DNA from 3 places in the Alkaliphilus sp. B6464 genome. Region 2 is predicted to be linked to each of the others. Evidence: predicted binding sites of a transcription regulator. Region 2 holds the regulator's gene; each other region holds the start of a gene.
The links. The regulator HrcA, encoded in region 2, represses chaperone genes, less so after heat shock. The targets are predictions, from matches to a motif close to TTAGCACTCNNNNNNNNNGAGTGCTAA.

Region 1 (4,995 bases), 530 kb from region 2:
CAAGAAAAGAAGGAAAGTGGGTATTTTATTCAATTAATCAGGAAAAGGTAGATGAATTTCAACAGTTTATTAGGGAGCTAACTTCCTTTAAAGAGGGCTGTATATGTGAAGGATATAATAAAGACTGCACTTAAATTGATTTAAATTAAGGCGAGAGGTGGAATTAATATGAAGAAAAAAGTAGCATTTGTATGTGTCCACAACTCATGCAGATCTCAAATGGCAGAGGCTTGGGCAAAAAAATTAGGAAGTCATGTACTAGAAGTATATTCAGCTGGAACAGAAAACTATCACGAAGTAAAGCCTGGAGCTGTTAAGGTAATGGAAGAAGCAGGTATTGATATGAGTGAGCATTATCCTAAGCTTTTAACTGATATTCTAGAAGAAGCAGATATACTTATTACAATGGGTTGTAATGTAGTTTGTCCATTTGTACCATGTAGTCATACTGAGGATTGGGGGCTTGAAGATCCATCAGGCGGTCCTATTGAAGGATTTAGAAATACGAGAGATCTAATTAAAACTAAAGTAGAAGACCTTATTAAAAGAGTAGAAAATAAGGAACTGTAGATTATTAATACAGTTCCTAATAATAAGGAACAATGCAATTATAAATTTTATTGAACAGGGGGTTGTGTAATGACTAATAAAAGCATTGAACAAAAAGGAAAGGGCTTAGGGTTTTTTGAAACTTATTTAACAGTATGGGTAGCAGCTTGCATTGTAATTGGGGTAGTAATAGGACAGTTTTTACCAATAGTTCCTCAAGTATTAAATAAGTTTACCTATTATGAAATCTCTATTCCAATTGCAATTTTAATCTGGTTAATGATTTACCCAATGATGCTAAAAATTGATTTTACTAGTATTGTAGAAGCTACAAAAAAACCAAAGGGACTAATTGTAACTTGCGCTACAAACTGGTTAATTAAGCCTTTTACTATGTATGCAATAGCAGCATTTTTCTTAAAAGTAGTATTTAGTGCTTTAATTCCTGAAGCTCTAGCAAATGAATATTTAGCAGGTGCAGTAATACTAGGAGCAGCTCCTTGTACAGCAATGGTATTTGTATGGGGACATTTAACTAAAGGAGATCCTGCATATACTCTAGTACAAGTAGCAGTAAATGATCTTATTCTTTTATTTGCGTTTACTCCTATTGTAGCTATTTTACTAGGAGTAACAGATGTAGTTGTACCCTATGGAACCTTATTTTTATCTGTAATTCTATTTATTGTTATTCCATTAGCTGGTGGATACTTCTCTAGAAAATACATTGTAAAAAATAAGGGAATAGAATATTTTGAAAATGTATTTTTGAAGAAGTTTGATAATGTAACTATTATAGGACTATTATTAACACTAATTATTATATTTACCTTCCAAGGCGATGTTATTTTAAGTAATCCTCTACACATTGCATTAATTGCTGTGCCCCTAACGATTCAAACTTTCTTTATATTTATTGTTGCCTATGGATGGGCAAAAGCTTGGAAATTGCCTCATAGTATAGCAGCACCTGCTGGAATGATAGGAGCAAGTAACTTTTTTGAACTTGCAGTAGCAGTAGCAATATCACTATTTGGATTGAATTCTGGCGCAACCTTAGCTACAGTAGTTGGAGTATTAGTAGAAGTGCCAGTAATGCTTGCATTGGTTAAGATAGCTAATAGTACAAGGCATTGGTTTCCAGAAGTGGGTAAGGGAAACTAATATAAAATAGGAACAAATAAAAATGGGCTGACTTAGGTGGTTTTATATGACTTGAGTCAGCTTTTTATTTTAAATTTTTCCTGAAGAAAACAAAAAAGACAAAAATGGAAAGTCCCTTAAAGATGAGAGAAAATCAAGAAATAAATAGTTTAATACTTAATTGACTACATCTATAAAAGGTGTAGTTTTTGCTTTTGCGAAATGATATTAAAAATAGATAGTTTTAAATAAATATCTTCCCAACTTTATAAAAAAGCAATTTAAAATATAAGTAGCAAGTAACTGTGTTGTAAGTAAAAAGTTCTGTGCGACTATTTTTTACGACAACAATAGCACATTAATGGATCATATATATGTTCTGCTTGTTTTAAGTCTATATTAGCAATATAATTATTATTAATAGGATGCTTCCAATAATTATAAAGTATGAAAGAGGTGTCGATATGAGTCGTATTGCTGCAAAAATAAAAGAGGCAAGAATTAAAGCAAAAATTACAGAAAAAGAATTAGCAAAGAAGTGTGGTTTAACAGCAAGTTATATTATTCAAATAGAATCAGGCAAAAAAGTGGTTAATGAAAAAGTAGCTGAAAATATTTTAGAAGCATTAGGAGAGAAATTGGAGTTTATGTATCAAGAAGATAAAAAGGAAGAAAAGCCGGTTAATTCTATTGAAAAAAAACGTAAAAATAATAATAAAGATGAGTTTTATACTGTGGAGCCTACAGATCAGTGGTCTGATGCTTTGTCCAATATTATTAAGAAATTTCCTATACATGAAATAAATAATAATAAAATAGTAGGCTATAAAGAATTGCCTGTTTTAGGGAAAAAAATAGATGGCCATAGCTGGGATAAAGTACTGTTTATTAAATCACCAGATAATAAGATGGAAGTATTCCGTATAAAAAAAGATGATGTTATTACAATTCATTTGACAAGTGAAATACAAAATAATTGCATTTATTTATTTGAAATTAACAATAAAAAGATGATTAGGCAACTGCGAAAAGAATCAAATAATAAAATAATCATTTCTACTGGAGTTAAAGGAGAGGATCCAGATACTACAGAGTTAAGCAGAATTAAAGTAATTGGAAAATGTGTAAAGGTAGAGTTTGAGTTAGTATAGAAAATGATGATTAAACATAGTAGATTGTTATAACCAATACCACTAATTAAGATAATAATTTTTTATTTTAGTAGGTTTGCTGTTGACAAGAAAAATGTAATATGATATATAAAGATTAAGAGTTAGCACTCGGTGATTGAGAGTGCTAATAAAATATAATGTTATACTACTTTTTTATTATAGTCAAAATTTTATTTGTAGTTTTTATTGAGAGAGGAGAGATTTATTTGGAAACAAAACAGTTTAGGGCTGAATCCAAAAGGTTATTAGACTTAATGATTAACTCAATCTACACTCATAGGGAAATATTTTTGAGAGAACTAATTTCCAATGCTAGTGATGCTATTGATAAAATATACTATAGAGCATTAACTGATGATACCTTAGAATTTGATAAAGATGATTATTACATAAAGATTATTTTAGATGAAAGAAACAGAGTATTAAAAATCATCGATACTGGTATAGGGATGACAAAAGAAGAATTAGAAGATAATTTGGGAACTATTGCAAAGAGCGGATCTCTAGCATTTAAAAAGGAAAATGAATTAAAAGATGGATATGATATAATCGGACAGTTTGGAGTTGGTTTCTATTCAGCATTTATGGTAGCTGAAACAGTTACCGTAATTAGCAAAGCTCTTGATAGTGAAGGAGCATACAAATGGGAGTCACAAGGAATAGATGGATATACTATTGAACCATGGGAAAAAGATACAGTTGGAACAGAAATTATTCTAAAAATAAAAGAGAATACAGAAGATGAAAAATATGATGAGTATTTAGAAGAATATAGATTAAAGGATATAATCAAAAAGTACTCAGACTTTATAAGATATCCAATTAAAATGGATGTTACTATAAAGAAATTCAAAGAGGGTAGCGAAAATGAATACGAAGACTATTTAGAAGAGCAAACAATTAATAGTATGGTACCAATTTGGAGAAAAAACAAAAACGAACTTACTGAAGAAGATTATGATAATTTCTATTCTGAAAAACGCTATGGATTTGATAAGCCTGTAAAACATATCCATATAAGTGCTGATGGTGCTGTAAGGTATAATGCAATTTTATTTATTCCTGAAAGAATACCTTTTGATTACTACACAAAGGAATATGAGAAGGGATTAGAGTTATATTCTAATGGTGTACTTATTATGAATAAGTGCTCGGACTTACTTCCAGATTATTTTAGCTTTGTAAAAGGAATGGTAGATTCGGAGGATTTATCTTTAAATATTTCTAGAGAAATGTTACAACACGATAGACAGCTTAAATTAATTTCAAAAAACATTAAAAATAAAATAAAAAATGAATTGTTAGCTTTATTAAAGGATGATAGAGATAAATATGAAGAGTTCTATAAGTCTTTCGGCAGACAATTAAAATATGGAGTATACAGTGACTTTGGAAGCAATAAGGACATGCTACAGGACCTATTAATGTTCTATTCATCAAAAGCAAAGAAACTTGTAACTTTAAATGAGTATATTTCGGGAATGGCTGACGATCAGAAATATATTTATTATGCTACAGGTGAATCTAATGAAAGAATAGAGAAATTGCCTCAAACTGAGTTGGTAACAGAAAAAGGATTTGAAATTCTTTATCTGACAGAGGAAATTGATGAATTTGTATTAAAAGTTCTAATGGCTTATAAGGAAAAAGAGTTTAAATCTGTATCTGCTGGCGACTTAGGTATTGAAGATCAAGAGAATGAAAATGCTTCAGGTACTGAAGATACAGCCAATAAGGAATTATTTGAAAAAATGAAAACTATATTATCTGATAAGGTAAAGGATGTAAGAATATCGAAGAGATTAAAATCTCACCCAGTATGTTTGACTAATGATGGAGAAATTTCAATAGAGATGGAAAAAATATTAAATACAATGCCAAACAATCAAAATATTAAAGCAGATAAGATATTGGAAATTAATATAAATCACAATGTATTTGAAGCACTAAAGGACTCCTACGAAAAAGATCAAGAAAAATTTAGTTTATTTACTAGTTTACTTTATAATCAAGCTCTACTTATCGAAGGACTACAAATTAATGATCCAGTAGAGTTTACTAATGATATTTGCAAATTAATGATTTAGCAAAAAGCCACATTCAAGAGAATTGCCCTTGAATGTGGCTTTTA
Region 2 (4,995 bases):
AGACCTGCCAAGCGCTAGGCCAGATGAAATTAAAGCCGAAATTGAAGATATTATTGGACTAGATGCTAGTGAAGCACCTTTAATTTCTGCAAAAGAAGGATTAAATATTGAAGATGTATTAGAATCTATTGTGAAAAATGTACCATCTCCTACTGGTGATGAGGATGCTCCATTGAAGGCATTAATATTTGACTCGTATTATGATAGCTATAAAGGAGTTATAGCTTATATTAGGGTTATGGAAGGCCAAATGAGAAAAGGTATGAAAATAAAAATGATGGCTACTAATAAAGAATTTGAGGTTGTTGAAGTAGGTGCCTTTTCGCCAGGAGCTATACCTATGGAGTATTTATCTGCTGGAGATGTAGGATATGTAGCTGCCAGTGTTAAAGATGTTAGACATTGTCGTGTAGGTGATACAATTACTGATGCATCAAGACCAACATCACAGCCATTACCAGGATACAGAAAAGTTAACCCAATGGTTTATTGTGGTATTTACCCAGCAGAAGGTGAAAAATATGAAGATATAAGAGATGCACTAGAAAAACTTCAAGTAAACGATGCTGCACTTGTTTTTGAAGCTGAAACATCAGCAGCACTAGGATTTGGATTTAGATGTGGTTTTCTTGGTCTTCTTCATATGGAGATTATTCAAGAAAGATTGGAAAGAGAGTTTAATCTTGATCTTATAACTACAGCACCTAGTGTTATATATAGGGTTACTAAAACAAATGGTGAAGTTTTAATGATTCAGAATCCTGCAAATATGCCTGTGCCACAGGAAATACGTATTATGGAGGAACCTATTGTTAAGACTACAATTATGGTTCCAAATACTTATGTTGGCGCAGTTATGGAACTATGTCAAGATCGCCGTGGTGAAATGAAAGACATGCAGTATATTGATGATACTAGAGTAAATCTTCATTATGAAATGCCTCTAAATGAAGTGATTTATGACTTCTTTGATGCGCTTAAATCAAGGACAAAGGGATATGGTTCTTTAGACTATGAGCTTATAGGATATCGTCAGTCCGATTTAGTTAAACTGGATATTCTGATAAATAGTGAGCAGGTAGATGCATTATCTTTTATAGTGCATGAGAGCAAAGCATATTCAAGAGGAAAATCTATGTGCGAAAAGCTAAAAGATGAAATTCCTAGACATCAATTCCCAATACCACTGCAAGCAGCAGTTGGAGCTAAAATAATATCTCGTGAAACTATTAAAGCACTTAGAAAAGATGTATTAGCTAAATGTTATGGTGGAGATATATCAAGAAAGAAAAAGCTTCTTGAAAAACAAAAAGAAGGTAAAAAACGTATGAGACAAGTAGGAAACGTAGAAGTGCCACAAAAAGCTTTTATGTCTGTACTTAAGCTAGATGATTAATAATACCTACAAGACTAGTAGTATGCCTTAGGGAGTACTACTAGTTTTATGTTATCAAGTAAAACCTAAATAAATTGGTGGTGAATAAAAATATGAATTTAATATCACTATATATACACATACCTTTCTGTGAAAAAAAATGTTACTATTGTGATTTCAGCTCTTATGGTGGAAAGAAACATCTAATTGAGGATTATATAAAATCATTAAAAAAAGAAATAACTCTATATAAATCTGTTTTAGAAGACTACAAAATAAGCACAATATTTTTTGGTGGGGGTACTCCATCTATTTTAAGTGGAAGCCAAATAGCTGAGATTATGGAGACAGTAGGCAAATATTTCTCAATAGAAGCCGATGCGGAGGTTTCTATTGAGGCTAATCCGGGGACTTTGACTTATGATAAGTTAAAAACATATTATGAGAGCGGAATTAATCGATTAAGTATAGGGCTGCAAGCATGTCAGAATAACTTACTAAGAACATTAGGTAGAATCCACAGCTTTGAGAATTATATAAAAAATTTAGAGGAAGCTAGAAATGCAGGATTTTCAAATATTAATACAGACCTAATGTTTTCTCTGCCAGGACAGAAGAAAAGTGACTGGCAAGAAAGTTTGGAGAAAATTGTATCATTAGAAATACCTCATATTTCAGCATATAGTTTAATAGTGGAGGAAGAAACTCCATTTTATGATTGGGTAAAAAACAGAAAAATTCTACTTCCTGATGAAGAAGTAGAATTAAAAATGTATCATTATACAATAGAATATTTAGAGAAAAATGGATATAATCATTATGAAATATCTAATTTTGCTAAACCGGGATTTAAATGCAAGCACAATTTGATATATTGGCAGAATAAACCCTACATAGGTTTAGGCTCGGGGGCACATTCTTATTTTAATAAAAAGAGATTTAGCAATGTAAATCAAATAGAAGAATATATTAGCTTATTGAAAGAGAGTAAAGTACCTATAGAAAATGAAACAGATGTTTCAATTAAGGATGAAATTAGCGAAACTATGTTTTTAGGTTTAAGGATGATGGAAGGAGTTTCTATAGAAGAATTTACTAAGCGATTCAATATTTCGCCATTTGAAATATATAAGTCCCAAATTGATAAGTTTAAGGAGCAGAATCTACTATATTGGGATGAAAAGCATATTAAACTTACTCAAAAGGGTATTGATCTCTCTAATATTGTTTTTCAAGAAATGTTATTAGATTAATATGAAAAAAACTATTGACAAAAATAAAATGAAATGATATTTTAAAGACAGAATCATTAGCACTCAACAAGATAGAGTGCTAACAATCCGAGGTGGTTCTATGTTGAATGAAAGAAAACTTAAAATACTTCAGGCCATTATACAGGATTATATTGAAACAGCAGAGCCAGTTGGTTCAAGAACATTATCAAAAAAATATGATCTGGGAGTAAGTCCGGCAACAATTAGAAATGAAATGGCTGACTTAGAAGAATTAGGATTTATTATACAGCCTCATACTTCAGCAGGACGTATTCCATCTGACAAAGGATACAGATTATATGTAGATGAATTTATGTCATTAAAAAAGATGGTGGATATTGAAAGAGATTATTTGGAATTAGACTTGTTTAATAAGGTTGCTGAAATTGAGCAAATATTACAGTATAGCTCAAAGTTATTGTCACAGCTTACTAACTATACAGCTGTTGCTTTAGCACCACAAATAAAGGAAAGTAAATTAAAACATATTCAATTGGTTCCGATTGATACAGAGAATATGTTGGCTGTCATAGTTACAGATAGTGGTATGGTAAAGAAACCTATTATCAGATTAAGTGATCAAGTTAGTAAAAGTAGTTTTCAAACGATGTCCAACTTTTTAAATGATAAACTTCATGGTCTGGCTATTAAAAATATTGAGGCATCATTAATTGAAATATTAAGTGAGGAGTTTATAAATTCTAGTAGCATAATAGATAAAATAATTCCTGAAATATTTCAATCTTTAGATGAAGTTAGTCATATAAATATGTTTTTGAATGGAGCCATGAACATATTTAACTTCCCGGAGTATAATGATATTTTTAAGGCAAAATCCTTTCTAGAATTGTTAGAAGAAAAGGAACTATTAAGCAGTTTAATTACTTCTTTTAGCAATGAAGGCCTTAGTGTTTCAATTGGAAGCGAAAATATATATAAAGAGGCAAAGGATTGTAGCTTAGTTACGGCCACCTATAAGGTAGATAATACAACTCTAGGCTGGCTTAGTGTTATTGGACCTACAAGGATGGATTATTCTACTGTTGTAAGTGTAATGGCAGAGGTTAGCAAAGTTATTAGTGAATTGCTGAAGAATAGATATAAATAGATAGAATGATGGTGTAAAGTGCTTAGCATTTTACACTTCTATCCATGTTTTGACTGATATTAATTTTGCTCTTTTACATAAAATGATAATGATAATAAGGCAGGTGGAATATTTTGAAAGATATTAAACGAGAAGAGGTTGAAGGCATAGAAGAAAACAAAGAAACTGCGAATAACAACCTAGAAGCTACCTTGGATGAAATTGAGGAAACAGATGGAAATCTTAAAGATTTAGAAGAGAAATTAGCAGAAAAGACAGCAGAATACGAAGATGTTTTTAGCCAATTTCAGAGACTTCAAGCAGATTTCTCAAACTACAAGAAGCGTGTAGAAAAGGAAAAAGGTGAAATTTATCTTTATGCAAATGAAAAAATTGCATCGGATTTGCTAAATATAATAGATAATTTAGAAAGGGCTATACAGTCCCAAACCGATATCGATGAAGATAATTCTTTACTAGAAGGAATTAATTTAGTGTATAAGCAATTAATAGATACTCTAGCTAAACATGGAGTAGAAGAAATTGAAGCTTTAGGAAAACCTTTTGATATGAATCTTCATTATGCAGTAATGCAGGAGGAAACAAATGGAGAAGCTAACTGTGTTATAGATATACTCCAAAAAGGTTATAAAGTAAATGATAGAGTATTAAGGCCAGCGATGGTTAAAGTATCAAGATAAAGTATAAAATAATATTTTAAAATATTCATATATAAGGAGGAAATCACGATGGGTAAAGTAATTGGAATTGACTTAGGAACTACAAACTCATGTGTTGCTGTATTAGAAGGTGGAGAGCCAGTAGTTATTGCAAATAGCGAGGGAAATAGAACAACACCTTCAGTTGTAGCATTTGGTAAAGATGGAGAGAGAATTGTAGGGGAACCTGCTAAAAGACAGGCAGTAGTAAATCCTGATAAAACGATTATGTCTATTAAAACACAAATGGGATATGATCACAAAGTAAATATTGATGGAAAACAATATACACCTCAAGATATTTCTGCGATGATTCTTCAAAAATTAAAGGCGGATGCGGAAGCTTATTTAGGAGAGACTGTAACAGATGCAGTAATTACAGTACCAGCTTATTTTTCAGATAGTCAAAGACAAGCAACCAAGGATGCAGGTAGAATTGCAGGACTTAATGTACAAAGAATTATAAACGAGCCAACAGCTGCATCGTTAGCATATGGACTAGATAAAACAGAGGAACATCAAAAAATATTAGTATATGAC
Region 3 (4,995 bases), 1.0 Mb from region 2:
CTATGAGCAGATGATAGATGGGGTATCGGCAATTACAGATGAAAATACAAAAAATACTATTTATGCATTTCAATTTATTCCTACCTTAGATGATATTACTATGATTAGTGACATAGTTAAAGTAAATGTTTCTTCTCATGGTGGGAAGGTTATTAAATACTCTAATAACTTCAACGGTACAGTAGTACCTATGTCAGAAGTAGTAGTGTCCCTAGAGGATGTGGAGCAAAAACATAGTGAACAACTTTTAGATATGAAATATAATGGAATAGCAGTTGTTAGGTCATTTTATACCCACTATAGACCAGTAGCTACTTATAGTTATCAATCAACTAAAAAAGAAGATATAAGAAAGCTATACTTTGATATAGTTACAGGAAATCAGGTTTATGAGGCATATTCTATATATGAGCCCGTGTCCTACATGTCCACGGAGGAAAATTATCAATGATTATACGTGAAATGGTAGCGGATGATATTGACAATATAAAAAGACTTGACTATAGCCTTAAATCTAATAAATATTATAAGGTTAGTAAGGAAGGGTCTAGTTATAAGTTAGAGATAAAAGAACTGGGAGAAAGTCATGAAGAGAAGTATAGTATTAAATTAATGGATGAGAAAGGTAAATATACTAAGACTTTTTTAATAGAGGAGAATGAAAGAATTTTTGGATATATAGAGATGTTATGTACTCAGCATAATAATCTTCTACAAATAATAAACCTCTGGGTAGAAGAGGATGTGCGCCAAAGAAATATTGGTAGAAAGCTTGTAAAGTCAGCGAAAGGATTTGCTAGATTTAACAAGGCTAGAGGTATTATTGTTCAAGTAGAAAATTATAATTACCCTGCTATTAAGTTTTTTATTAAAGAAGGATTCAATATTTGTGGACTTAATGAAGCTGCTTATGATAATAAAGGTTTGTTAAATGATAGAGTTGAAATAGACCTTTTGTTTGATTTTAAATAAGATTACAATCCCTAGAGACCAGAAGGTTTTTAGGGATTTAATATTGGGTATAATAAGCAAAGACATAAGTATATATGTAGTTTTAGAATTATTAGCTGTAAGATATATGGAGAGGAGAGATTTAGTTGGAAATTCTACATAAAGATAATAAAGTAATATTAAAAAACATAAGAGATTTTGAACCCAAGCATATTTTTGAATGTGGTCAATGTTTTAGATGGGACCTAGAGGATGATGGAAGCTATATTGGAGTCGCCTATGGTAAAATTTTAAATGTAAGAAAAGAAGAAGATACAATCGTTTTTAGCAATACAAATATAGAAGATTTTAATAACATATGGACTTCTTATTTTGATTTAAATAACAACTACGGGAAAATTAAAGAAGATTTAAGTAAAGATGATGAGGTTATGAAAGACGCTACTAATTTTGGCGATGGAATTAGAATACTTAAGCAGGAACCTTGGGAAACTTTAATCTCTTTCATTATTTCTGCTAACAATGCTATACCTCGTATAAAAAAATCTGTAAGATTGTTAAGTGAAAATTTTGGGGAATATTTAGGACAATATGGTGGAAAGGACTATTATAGTTTTCCAACTCCAGAGGCTATTTATAATTTGTCGGAAGAACAATTAGCAGCCTGCGGAGTGGGATATAGATCTAAGTACATTTTAAATACAGCTAGAGCAGTGATTGATGAAAATATTTCTTTAGAACAATTAAAAGAATTAAATAGTGAAGATTGCTTTGAAGCTATGCGTAGGTTTAGTGGAGTAGGGCCTAAAGTAGCTAACTGTATTTTAGTATTTGCTATGGGAAAGGTAGAAGCAGTCCCTGTAGATGTATGGGTTAAAAGAGTCATGGAATATTTTTATTTTCATGAAGACACACCTAATAAAAAAATCGAAGAGTTTGCTAGAGATAAGTTTGGAAAATATGGTGGGTATGCACAACAGTATCTATTTTACTATGCTAGAGAACTTGGAATAGGGAAATAGATTATTGTATAGTTTATCACCATGAGAGTTTTAGCTTGAAAAGGATGTAAAATAGTGATAATATCAATACAGTGGAAGATTAGGAATATTAAATATTTAAGTCCCCACATCCATTACGGATGTGGGGATAAAATTTTCATATGTTAAACAACTGGGGGATGAATCGATGTTAGGAACTATTGTAAATGCTATAGCAATTATAGCTGGAGGAATTGGCGGAGTTTTTTTAAGAAAAGGTATTCCAGAAGGGTATAAGGCAACGATAATGCAAGGACTAGGCTTAAGTGTTTTTGTTATAGGCTTATCGGGAGCTCTAGAAACTGGAGATATACTACTTATGATTTCAAGTGTTGTTATAGGCACTATAATAGGAGAAATGGCAAAAATAGAAGATAGGCTAGAAAATGTAGGGAAATGGCTAGAAACTAAAGTTGGTAACAAGGAAGGTGGAATTGCTAAGGGTTTTGTTACGGCTAGTTTAATTTATTGTGTTGGAGCTATGGCGATTATGGGTGCTCTAGAAAGTGGACTAACTGGTAATCATGAAATTTTATTTGCTAAGTCTCTGATTGATGGTATTTCTGCAATAATATTTTCATCTACTTTAGGTATAGGAGTTGCATTTTCTGGTATAGCGGTTTTTATTTATCAAGGTTTAATTACTATTACAGCTACATTTATGAAACCCTTCTTGGTAGAAACGGTAATAGCAGAAATGTCTGCTATAGGTGGACTATTAATTATAGGTATTGCATCTAATATAATGGAAGTGAAAAGAATAAAGGTAGGTAATATGCTACCAGCTGTATTTATACCTATAATATATTACATAGTACAGCCTTATATATTAAAATTAGTAGGATTAATAGGCCTTTAAACAAAAATATTTAGAAGATACTAAAAAAATATTAAAAAATTAGTAAAACAGTGAAATGTAGAGATATAAAGAAAAAAGCGAATATATCTTTAGATAATAGAATATAATAGCCAATATTGGCATTTGCTAGCAAAATCACTTTTAGATAACATTATAAATGTAATTAGCACTCACTTAGTACGAGTGCTAATAATGAGCAAAAAACAATGTATTAAAAAAATAAAAAATTTCCAAGGAGGTTTGATTTATGAACATTAAGCCATTAGGAGACAGAGTAGTTATTAAAAGAGTAGAAGCTGAAGAAACCACAAAAAGTGGAATTGTACTGCCAGGTAGCGCAAAGGAGCAACCACAGTTAGCAGAGGTTATGGCAGTTGGGCCAGGTGGAGTAGTTGAAGGTAAAGAAATTGTTATGGAAGTAAAAGCAGGAGATAAAGTAATCTTCTCTAAATATGCTGGTACAGAAGTTAAGTTTGATGGAGAAGAATACACAATATTAAGACAAAATGATATTTTAGCTGTTGTTGAATAGTAAAATAGTATTACATAATGGGTTTAATTAATATAAATAAGGACTAGGAGGGTATTATTATGGCTAAGGAAATTAAGTTTGCTGAAGAGGCTCGTCGTTCATTAGAAATCGGTGTTAATAAACTTGCGGATACTGTTAAGGTAACTTTAGGACCAAAGGGAAGAAACGTAGTAATCGATAAAAAGTTTGGTTCTCCATTAATAACAAATGATGGGGTAACTATAGCTAGAGAAATTGAATTAGAAGACGCTTATGAAAATATGGGTGCTCAATTAGTTAAAGAAGTAGCTACTAAAACTAATGATGTTGCTGGTGACGGTACAACAACAGCTACTTTATTAGCTCAAGCTATTATTAGAGAAGGATTAAAGAACGTGGCAGCTGGGGCTAATCCAATGATCATTAAAAAAGGTATTCAAAAAGCTGTGGATGCGGCAGTTGTTGAATTAAACAATATTTCTAAAAAAGTAGAAAGTAAAGAAGCTATTGCACAAGTTGGTTCAATTTCAGCTGCGGATGAAGAAATCGGTAATCTAATTGCAGATGCTATGGAAAAGGTAGGTAATGATGGAGTTATCACTGTAGAAGAATCTAAATCTATGGGAACTACTTTAGAAGTTGTAGAAGGTATGCAATTTGATAGAGGATATTTATCAGCATATATGGTAACAGATACCGACAAGATGGAGGCTGTATTTAACGATCCATATATTTTGGTAACTGATAAAAAGATTACAAATGTACAAGAAATTCTTCCAGTATTAGAGCAAATAGTACAACAAGGTAGAAGATTATTAATCATTGCTGAGGATCTAGAAGGCGAAGCATTAGCAACATTAGTAGTAAACAAATTAAGAGGAACCTTTGAATGTGTTGCTGTTAAGGCACCAGGCTTTGGAGATAGAAGAAAGGCAATGTTAGATGATATTGCAATTTTAACAGGAGCTACAGTTATTTCTGAAGAATTAGGATATGATCTAAAAACTGCAACAATTGATATGTTAGGTACAGCTAGAACTGTTAAGGTTGATAAAGATAATACAACAATTGTTGAGGGTGCTGGTGATTCACAGCTTATTAAAGATAGAGTAGGTCAAATTAGAAACCAAATAGAAGATACAACTTCTGATTTTGATAAAGAAAAGTTACTAGAAAGATTAGCTAAGCTTTCTGGTGGAGTTGCAGTTATCCAAGTTGGTGCTGCTACAGAAACAGAACTTAAAGAAAGAAAGCTAAGAATTGAAGATGCCCTTAACGCTACAAGAGCAGCTGTAGAAGAAGGTATTGTAGTTGGTGGTGGAGTAGCACTTGTAAACGTTATTTCAGCAGTAGAAGCTTTACTTGAAACAACAGAAGGAGACGAAAGAACAGGGGTTAGAATCGTTAGAAGAGCATTAGAGGAGCCATTAAGACAAATTGCAGAAAATGCTGGACTTGAAGGTTCAGTTATTGTAGAGAAGGTAATTAACTCTGAAAAAGGCATAGGATTTGATGCTCTAAATGAAAAATATGTAGATATGATTGAAGCAGGTATTGTTGACCCAACTAAGGTAACAAGATCAGCACTACAAAATGCAGCTTCTATTTCAGCTATGTTATTAACAACAGAAAGT

Region 1: htpG (molecular chaperone HtpG) is a predicted target of HrcA. The motif match lies at 2,966-2,992, and genes of this name have one in related genera.
Region 3: groES (co-chaperone GroES) is a predicted target of HrcA. The motif match lies at 3,014-3,040, and genes of this name have one in related genera.

Annotation. Positions count from the first base shown of each region.
Region 1 covers NZ_CP058557.1:2,487,359-2,492,353, forward strand. Annotated here, with positions in the region: gene HYG84_RS12440 (ArsR/SmtB family transcription factor) at 1-134, shown strand, start outside; gene HYG84_RS12445 (arsenate reductase ArsC) at 169-570, shown strand; gene arsB (ACR3 family arsenite efflux transporter) at 640-1,713, shown strand; gene HYG84_RS12455 (helix-turn-helix domain-containing protein) at 2,157-2,843, shown strand; gene htpG (molecular chaperone HtpG) at 3,071-4,951, shown strand.
Region 2 covers NZ_CP058557.1:3,017,899-3,022,893, reverse strand. Annotated here, with positions in the region: gene lepA (translation elongation factor 4) at 1-1,396, shown strand, start outside; gene hemW (radical SAM family heme chaperone HemW) at 1,489-2,628, shown strand; gene hrcA (heat-inducible transcriptional repressor HrcA) at 2,729-3,757, shown strand; gene grpE (nucleotide exchange factor GrpE) at 3,871-4,437, shown strand; gene dnaK (molecular chaperone DnaK) at 4,486-4,995, shown strand, end outside.
Region 3 covers NZ_CP058557.1:632,090-637,084, reverse strand. Annotated here, with positions in the region: gene HYG84_RS03125 (YcdB/YcdC domain-containing protein) at 1-451, shown strand, start outside; gene HYG84_RS03120 (GNAT family N-acetyltransferase) at 448-972, shown strand; gene HYG84_RS03115 (DNA-3-methyladenine glycosylase family protein) at 1,098-1,973, shown strand; gene HYG84_RS03110 (DUF554 domain-containing protein) at 2,140-2,850, shown strand; gene groES (co-chaperone GroES) at 3,098-3,382, shown strand; gene groL (chaperonin GroEL) at 3,442-4,995, shown strand, end outside.